One region of the Mesorhizobium waitakense genome, then DNA from elsewhere that is predicted to be linked to it. Evidence: predicted binding sites of a transcription regulator. Region 1 holds the regulator's gene; the other holds the start of a gene.

Region 1 (4,211 bases):
TCTTCCTGGAAGTTGGACCACGAAACGCCAATGACCTTGTCCTTCGCCTGCGCGACCGACACCAGCGTCAGCGACATGGCGACACCCGCCAGGATGGCGGCTGTGAATTTTTTCATAATATCCTCCCTGCGCCGCGTATGGCGCGACCAAACTGACCCGTAGGCCGGCACAGAGGCTCTATTTTTTCGAGCCTCGAAAAAATAGTGATCCAACGCCCGAACGCTGTCAACATCGATTCTGATGGATTTTGACGTCTCTCCGAGTTTTTTTCGAGCTCCGGAATAAATAATGACAGGATGGTGGGGTTCTGCCAGAATTTGGCTTGGCGCATGTCGCCCCAAAGGTGCGCAGCGGTTTTTGGGCAACGACACGCGGAGAAACAAGTGCCTGAAGCGCGTCGCGCTTTCAGGCTTCGCTGATGGCCTTCGGGAGGCGCGAAAGGCTGCAGCGACCGGGAGGATGTGAAAAAGCATGTCGGTCGGAATCCGCCACGACGATCTGCGCCGCCGCAACCGGGCGATGGTGATTGCGGCCGTGCGCCGCGCCGGACAGCCGTCCCGCACCGAGATCGCCGCGACCACGGGCCTCAGCCATTCGACCATATCGGCGATCTCCTCCGACCTTATCGGCGAAGGCATCCTGACTGAGAGCAAGCCGAGCGAGGCCGGATCGCTCAAACGCGGCCGGCCGCAGGTCGGCCTCGGCCTCAATCCGGAAGCGGCGGCGGTGATGACCGTGGTGCTGTCGCTGAACTTCCTCTCGGTCGCCGTCATCGACTATGCCGGCCAGGTGATTGCCGAGGAACAGCGCCGGCTGGACACGCTGACAATGCCGCGCGACGCGCTGGTCGGTGAATGCGTTGCCATCGTACGCCGCCGTCTCGAAGACCCCGATCTCGACGTCCGCAGTGTCGCCCGCATCGCGTTGGCGATCCAGGGCATCACCGACACACGTGCCCGCGCCATGCTGTGGTCACCGATCACGCCGCACACCGACATCGCCTTCGCCGACATACTCGAGGACGAGTTCGGCATCCCCGCCACCATGGAGAACGACTGCAATATGATGGCGATAGCGTTGCGCTGGCGCGACCCTGATCGCTACCGCGACGACTTCATCGCCATCCTGTTGTCGCACGGCATCGGCATGGGTCTGGTGCTGAAGGGCGAGCTGTTCACCGGCACCCATTCCTCGGGCGGCGAGTTCGGCCATATGATCCATCGGCCCAACGGCGCGCTGTGCCGCTGCGGGCGGCGCGGCTGCGTCGAGGCCTATGCCGGCAACTACGCCATCTGGCGCAACGCAAGGCAGATGAGTGAGGACGCTGAACCGGTCGCCGATGTGAGTGACGCTGACATGCGCGCCCTGGCGACCGCGGCCCGCGAAACGGATGGACCCGAGCGCGAGGCTTACCGCAAGGCCGGCGAGGCACTCGGCTACGGTCTCGGCAGCCTGTTCGCGCTGATCGATCCGGCACCAGTCGCCATGGTCGGTGCCAGCGCCGCGGCCTTCGACCTGATCGAGCCGGCATTGCGCGAGGCGATTGCGCAGACCGCCGGCGGCCAGCATTCGCAATCAATTTCCTTCGACACCGAACCGAACGAACTGCCACTGATCCGCGAAGGCTGCGCCACGCGGGCGCTGACCTTCGTCGACCAGGAGATTTTCGCGCCCGGCACGCAGGCGAGATCCGGCCTTGGCGGCAAGAACGTCGCGTGAATAGCGCGCCGGGATGTGTTGAGATCCAGGTCAGGCCGAGTCGAGAATGGCGGGTTCCGAGAACCGGAACGGAGCGGACATTTGGGTCCGTGAGTACCGGAAGCGCAGGAAACTGCCGTTCGCGGGCTGGCATCACCTGAATATCAGCATATCCCTAATCTTCCCGGATTGCGTAGCCCGCCCCACGGATGGTGCGGATGACATCGGGCATGCGGCCATTGTTGACCGCCTTGCGCAGCCGGCCGACATGCACGTCGACTGTGCGTTCGTCGATGTAGATCGTCTCGCCCCAGACATTGTCGAGCAACTGGCTGCGCGAGAACACACGGCCGGGATGGCGCATCATGAATTCGAGCAAGCGGAATTCGGTCGGTCCGAGCCGGATCTCGCTCTTCTTGCGATAGACCCGGTGCGATTCACGATCGAGCACGATGTCGCCGACCTTGAGCACACTGGACAGCACTTCCGGCTTGGCGCGGCGCAGCAGCGCCTTGACCCTGGCTATGAACTCGGGCGTCGAGAACGGCTTGACCAGATAGTCGTCGGCGCCGGTCGAGAGGCCGCGCACACGATCGCTTTCCTCGCCACGCGCGGTCAGCATGATGATCGGCAGCCGCTCGGTCTCGGGCCGCATTCTTAGCCGGCGACAGAGTTCGATGCCGGACACTGCTGGCACCATCCAGTCGAGCACCAGCAGGTCAGGCACGTTTTCCTGGAGGCGGATTTCGGCTTCGTCGCCGCGCGTCACCACCTCGACCTGGTATCCCTCGGACTCGAGATTGTAGCGCAGGAGCACGCCAAGCGGCTCCTCGTCCTCCACCACCATGATGCGTGGCGCGATCATCGACTGGTCACCCCTGCCGTCATGCCGCCGGCGCGGACATTGCCGTCTCGTCCTGCTTCGGACGATTGGCGGGCAGCTGCGTACCGGTCAAAACATAATACGCATTTTCCGCGATGTTGGTGACGTGATCGCCGATGCGTTCGAGGTTTTTGGCGCAGAACAAGAGATGCGTGCAGGCGGTGATGTTGCGCGGGTCTTCCATCATGTAGGTCAGGAGTTCGCGGAACACCGAGGTGTATTTGACGTCGATGCGCTCGTCGTCGGCGCGCAGCTTCGCCAGCGCCGCGGCGTCGCGCGCTGTATATTCCTCGATGACGCCCTGCACCTGGATCAGCACCAGCTGCGCCATTGCGTCGATGGAGTGCGACAGGTCGCGCGGGGTGACACTGAGGCCGACGGTGCCGACGCGCTTGGCGATGTTCTTGGCAAGGTCGCCAATACGCTCGAGGTCGCCGGCCATGCGGATCGAACCGACGACATGGCGCAAATCGTCGGCCATCGGCTGACGCTTGGCGATCAGTGTGATGGCGCGGTCGTCGAGCTCGCGCTGGCGCGCGTCCATGATCGCATCGTCGGAGACGACGCGCTGCGCCAGGGCGTTGTCGGAATTCAGCAGCGCCTTGGTGGCGCCGCCGACCATCGAGCCGGCGAGGTCGCCCATGTCGCGGATCAGCCTGCTGATCTGTCCGAGATCCTCGTCGAAAGAAGCGACTGTGTGTTCGCCCATGATCTTAGTCCTCGTATGCCTGAGCTCAGCCGAAGCGGCCGGTGATGTAGTCCTGCGTGCGCTTCTCGCGGGGCGACGTGAAGATCTTCTCGGTGCGGTCGAACTCGACCAGTTCGCCCAGATACATGAAGGCGGTCTGCTTCGACACGCGCGCCGCCTGCTGCATGTTGTGGGTGACGATGACGATCGTGTAGTCGGCTTGCAACTCGTCGATCAGCTCTTCGATCTTGGCGGTCGACAGCGGGTCAAGCGCAGAGGCCGGCTCGTCGAGCAGGATGACTTCCGGCTTCACCGCCACGGTGCGGGCGATGCAGAGTCGCTGCTGCTGGCCGCCGGAGAGGCTGAGGCCGCTGGCGTTGAGCTTGTCCTTGACTTCGGTCCACAGTGCGGCGCGCTTCAGCGCCTGCTCGACACGGCCGTCCATCTCGGACTTGCTGATCTTCTCGTAGAGCCTGACGCCGAAGGCGATGTTTTCATAGATCGACATCGGGAACGGCGTCGGCTTCTGGAACACCATGCCGATCTTGGTCCGCAGCAGATTGAGGTCCTGCGAGCGGTCGAGAACGTTCTGGCCGTCGAGCAGCACCTGACCCTCGGCGGTCTGCTTGGGATAGAGTTCGTAGATGCGGTTGAAGACGCGCAGCAGCGTCGACTTCCCGCAGCCCGAAGGTCCGATGAAGGCCGTGACGCTGCGCTCGGGCAGCGACAGCGTGATGTCCTTCAGCGCCTTGCTCTGGCCGTAGTAGAAGTTGAGGTTCTTGACCTCGATCTTGGCCTTGCCGGCAATTGCCTCGGCGGCGATCGTCATGTCTGGAGACAACATCTGGCTCATTTGTCCTCTCTGCGTCCGGTCAGGCTGCGAGCAAAGATGCTGAGCGCGAGAACCGTCAATGTGATGATGAGTGCACCGGTCCAGGCCAG
Region 2 (4,211 bases), on a different contig from region 1:
GACAAAACCGACAAGAGCTTTGCCGCGTTCATTCACCTCGCCGCCGCCATCATAAGCTCCAGATGAATATCAACAGCCCTTAGAGCGGAAGACAGATGTTGAAATGAAAAAACGGCGCCGGTTTCGGCGCCGTCTTTCGTTTGGGGTAGTCTGGCTTATTTCAACACGGCTGAAGCAAATTGTGGATTGCCATGCCCTCGTCGGACGAAGGCGCCAGCAAAGACCTCAGGTCGGATCCTCGCGGTGCAGATCGTGGATGGCGACGCCCTCGACATTGGTCGGCAGGGTCAGCCACTGGCGATGGCGCAGCGTGCGCTGCGTGTCCTCCAGCCCCATCTCCCAGTGCTCGCGCATCGAGGTGCCGGAGAATTCGTAGTCCTTGGCGTGACCCTCGTAGCCTTTGTGCTGGTAGATCAGGTGGACGATGTTGACGACGCCGGCCTGCGAATAGTCCTCGATCAGCTCTTTTTCGCCATCCTTCAACAGTTCGGCGGGCACGCGCTTCAGCGCCTCGAGCAGCTTCATCTTCAGCGCATGGATGCGCTGGAAATTGTCGGTGTTCTGCCGCGTGCGGCTGGAATACATGATGTCCTTGTGCCGCGACAGCACGTCGGCCATGCCGCGTGGCAAGGTGCCGCGCGCGCTGAACAGGTCGACCTGGAACACCAGCGAAGAGCGGTCCTCTTCCTGGTCGAGCAGGTATTGCAGCGGCGTGTTGGAGACGATGCCGCCGTCCCAGTAGTATTCGCCCTCGATGCGTATCGACGGGAAGGCGGGCGGCAGTGCGCCGCTGGCCATGATGTGCTCCGGTTCGATGCGCACTTTCTCGGTGTCGAAATAGACGAAGTTGCCGGTCCTGACATTGACCGCGCCGACGCTCAGCCGCTTCTTGCCGTCGTTGAGGATGTCGAAGTCGATCAGGCTTTCCAGCGTCTCTTTCAATTCGGCCGTGTCATAGAAGCTGGTGGCGCCCTCGGCTCCCGGCTGTTCGAACCACGGATTGGGATTGCGCGGCTTGAAGAAGCCCGGCTGGCCCATGGTCATCGTCATCCACGAACTGGTGCGGTTGCGGATGTCGCGGTAGATGTCACCCTCCGGCGTATAGGCCCAGATCTTGCGGCCCGAGATCGTCTGCCAGAATTGCTCGAGCCGCTGCAGGCGGCGGCTTGATTCATTGCCGGCGATGATCGCCGCATTGATGGCGCCGATCGATACGCCGGAAAGCCAACTCGGTTCGCAGCCGGCGTCGGCCAGTGCCTGATAGACCCCGGCTTGATAGGCGCCGAGCGCGCCGCCACCCTGAAACACCAGCGCGATGCGGTCATACTTCGCCGAGATTTCCTCGATGGTGGCGGTGGCCTCCTTCTTGCGATTGCGTTCAAGCACGAATTTTCTCCGGCTGGGTTGCGCTGATCTCGGAAGGGTTGCGATCAGCGAGGTAGTCGTAAACCACCTCGCCCAGCCCGAGCGTCAGATCGGCGGTGAAATGAACAGCGGATACGATGTCGAGCACTGGCAACTTCGCAACGTCGGCCATGACATGGGGCCGCAGATCGAGTGCCGCGGGCGCCGTCCATGCCTCCTTCAGCGTGATGTCGGTGAGGTAGTAGCGAACCAGCTCGCAGATGCGCGGCGTGCCGTCGACATGCGGGATGATCTTGACCAGGAAGTTGGGAGCAGCCAGCGAGGCAAGCACGGAATCGTGATCGGCCTCCCGGTGCTTGTAGCCCATGGTGCCGGTGGCGCACAGAACGCTGCCATAGTGCAGCGTGCCGACCACCACTTCGCCCTCATGCACGATCTTGGGGCTGGCCAGCTTCTTGGGAAATCCCCACAGTTCACGCCCGCCGGCAATCGGTGCGTCGTCGTCGAGATACATCGAATGAACGTAGCCGCCGTGCTGGCCCTTATAGCGCACCGGGATCACCTGGCCGGTCTCGGTATAGTCGCCGAAGCCAGTTGAATCAGGCATGCGGATGAATTCGTACTTGACCAGCGGCTCATCGATCTCCAGCGGCGCCGGCACGACGGCCTCGAGCGCCTCGCGCGTCGTGCGGTAGGTGATGATGACGTATTCGCGATCGAAGAAACGATACGGCCCCGGAGGGAAGGACGGATTGGTCAGCGGCATCGCATAGGCGCGCTTCACGACATCGGCGATTTCCAAGCTGCACCCCCAAGGCTTTTTACAGGCAAAATTTCGTCAGGAATGACCGCGCGAATGCGCAACCGATTATGTTGCACGGCACCATGACAGTGCCGTGTCACCCCGGCGACAACGGTTTCGAAGGACAGGAGCCGTGCTCCAGCGTTGTCGTCAGGCTGTAATCGCATCGACACATGGCTCTGCCATTGTCATGCTGCGATGCACAATTATATGTCATGTTCCCTCCCACCTCGCGCGAGATCACCATGGGTTCCCTGTCTTCGAAGAATGCCCTCGTCACCGGCTCGACCAGCGGTATCGGCCTGGCAATAGCCCGCGCCTTTGCCGCCGAAGGCGCAAACGTCACCATCAACGGGCTGGGCGATGCCGCGGCAATCGAACAGGAGCGCGCCGGCATCGAGAAGGATTTCGGCGTCAAGTGCCGCTACTCCGATGCCAACATGATGGACGGCGCGGCGGTGAGCGCCATGGTGCACGAAGCCGAGGCCGCGTTCGGCAGCCTCGATATCCTGGTCAACAATGCCGGTATTCAGCATGTCGCGCCGATCGAGGACTTCCCGGACGATAAATGGGAAGCCATCATCCGCATCAACCTGCTCGCCGCCTTCTACGCGATCAAGGCGGCGCTGCCCGGCATGAAGGCGCGCAAATGGGGCCGCATCATCAACACGGCTTCCGCGCACGCGCTGGTCGCTTCGCCGTTCAAGTCGGCCTATGTGTCGGCCAAGCACGGCATTGCGGGGCTGACCAAGACGGTGGCTCTCGAGACAGCGCTTGACGGCATCACGGTCAATGCGATCGCGCCAGGCTATGTCTGGACGCCGCTGGTCGAAAAGCAGATTCCCGATACTATGAAAGCGCGCGGCATGACCGAGGAACAGGTCAAGCACGACGTGCTGCTAGCGGCACAGCCGACAAAGGAGTTCGTCACCGTCGACGAACTTGCGGCATTGACGCTGTTCCTGTGCTCGGATTCTGCCAAGCAGATCACCGGCACGACCTTGCCCATGGACGGCGGCTGGACCGCACAGTGAGGATGGTCAACGCGTTTCGTTTGCCGGCTGGTGTTGCCAGGCTTCAACATGAAAGCCGCCAGCAGGAAGCATCCCGGCCAGGTCCATGAAAGTCATCCAGATATCCGATCCGCATCTGATGACGCCGGGCGGTCTTCTGTACGGCTCCAATCCGCTCTCCAGGTTGCAAGCCTGCCTTGCCGACATCGGCGCCAACCATGCCGACGCTGATCTGGTGGTGATTTCCGGCGACCTGACCAATGACGGCGAGCGCCCCGCCTATGCCGCGCTGATTGAGAGCCTGACAAAGTTCGGTCCGCCCTGCCGGCTGATGCTCGGCAACCATGACGACCGGGCGGTGTTTATTGAGATGTTCCCGCAAGCCACCGCCGAGCGCGGCTTCGTCCAAAGCGTCGTCGACAGCAGCGAAGGCCGCCTGATCCTGCTCGATACGCTGGATAGCGGCCATGTCGAAGGCAAACTGTGTGCAGCGCGTCTCGACTGGCTCGATGAGCAACTGCAAGAGGCTCGCGATCGGCCGGTCTTCCTGTTCATGCACCATCCGCCGTTCCGGATCCACATCCCTGAGCTCGACCGTGTCATGCTCGCCGACGCCGATGCCTTGCATGAGGTTCTGCTGCGCCACGGCAATGTCCGCCACATCTTCGCCGGACATGTCCACCGGCTGATCGCCGGAAGCTGGCGCGGCATTCCCGTCAGCACGCTGCGCAGCACCAATCATCAGACTGCGCTCGATTTCTCGCAGGGCTGGAGCCTCGGCCACGAGCCGCCAGCCTATGCCGTGATCTTGATCGATGGGGATGGAGTGATCGTGCATTTCCACGATTTCCCGGTGCCGCCGGCTCTATAGCCTGAACCGTCGAGAGGCCTGGCGCAGCGATCGCCACGACCGGTGGACGAGCTACCTAGAATCCGTGTGCCGGGAAGCACGCAGCCGTGCCAGTGTGTGGTCTGCGCAACCGCTGCGCGACCCTCGCGTTGGTGGGCTGTTTTGGGTCACGCGGAGCCTC

What was found. Region 1 encodes PhoB, which activates phosphate uptake and scavenging genes when phosphate is short. Its sites were predicted from a motif close to TGTCATNNANCTGTCAT; they were not measured.
Region 2: the regulator PhoB is predicted to act here: its motif matches at 2,313-2,329, upstream of AC07FD_RS33655 (acetoacetate decarboxylase).

What each region holds. Positions count from the first base shown of each region.
Region 1 covers NZ_JBWKME010000089.1:59,913-64,123, forward strand. The annotation lists gene xylF (D-xylose ABC transporter substrate-binding protein) at 1-116, opposite strand, end outside; gene AC07FD_RS18790 (ROK family protein) at 472-1,719, shown strand; gene phoB (phosphate regulon transcriptional regulator PhoB) at 1,874-2,563, opposite strand; gene phoU (phosphate signaling complex protein PhoU) at 2,583-3,290, opposite strand; gene pstB (phosphate ABC transporter ATP-binding protein PstB) at 3,316-4,122, opposite strand; gene pstA (phosphate ABC transporter permease PstA) at 4,119-4,211, opposite strand, start outside.
Region 2 covers NZ_JBWKME010000186.1:4,250-8,460, reverse strand. The annotation lists gene AC07FD_RS33660 (patatin-like phospholipase family protein) at 226-1,386, opposite strand; gene AC07FD_RS33655 (acetoacetate decarboxylase) at 1,379-2,167, opposite strand; gene AC07FD_RS33650 (3-hydroxybutyrate dehydrogenase) at 2,413-3,201, shown strand; gene AC07FD_RS33645 (phosphodiesterase) at 3,287-4,051, shown strand.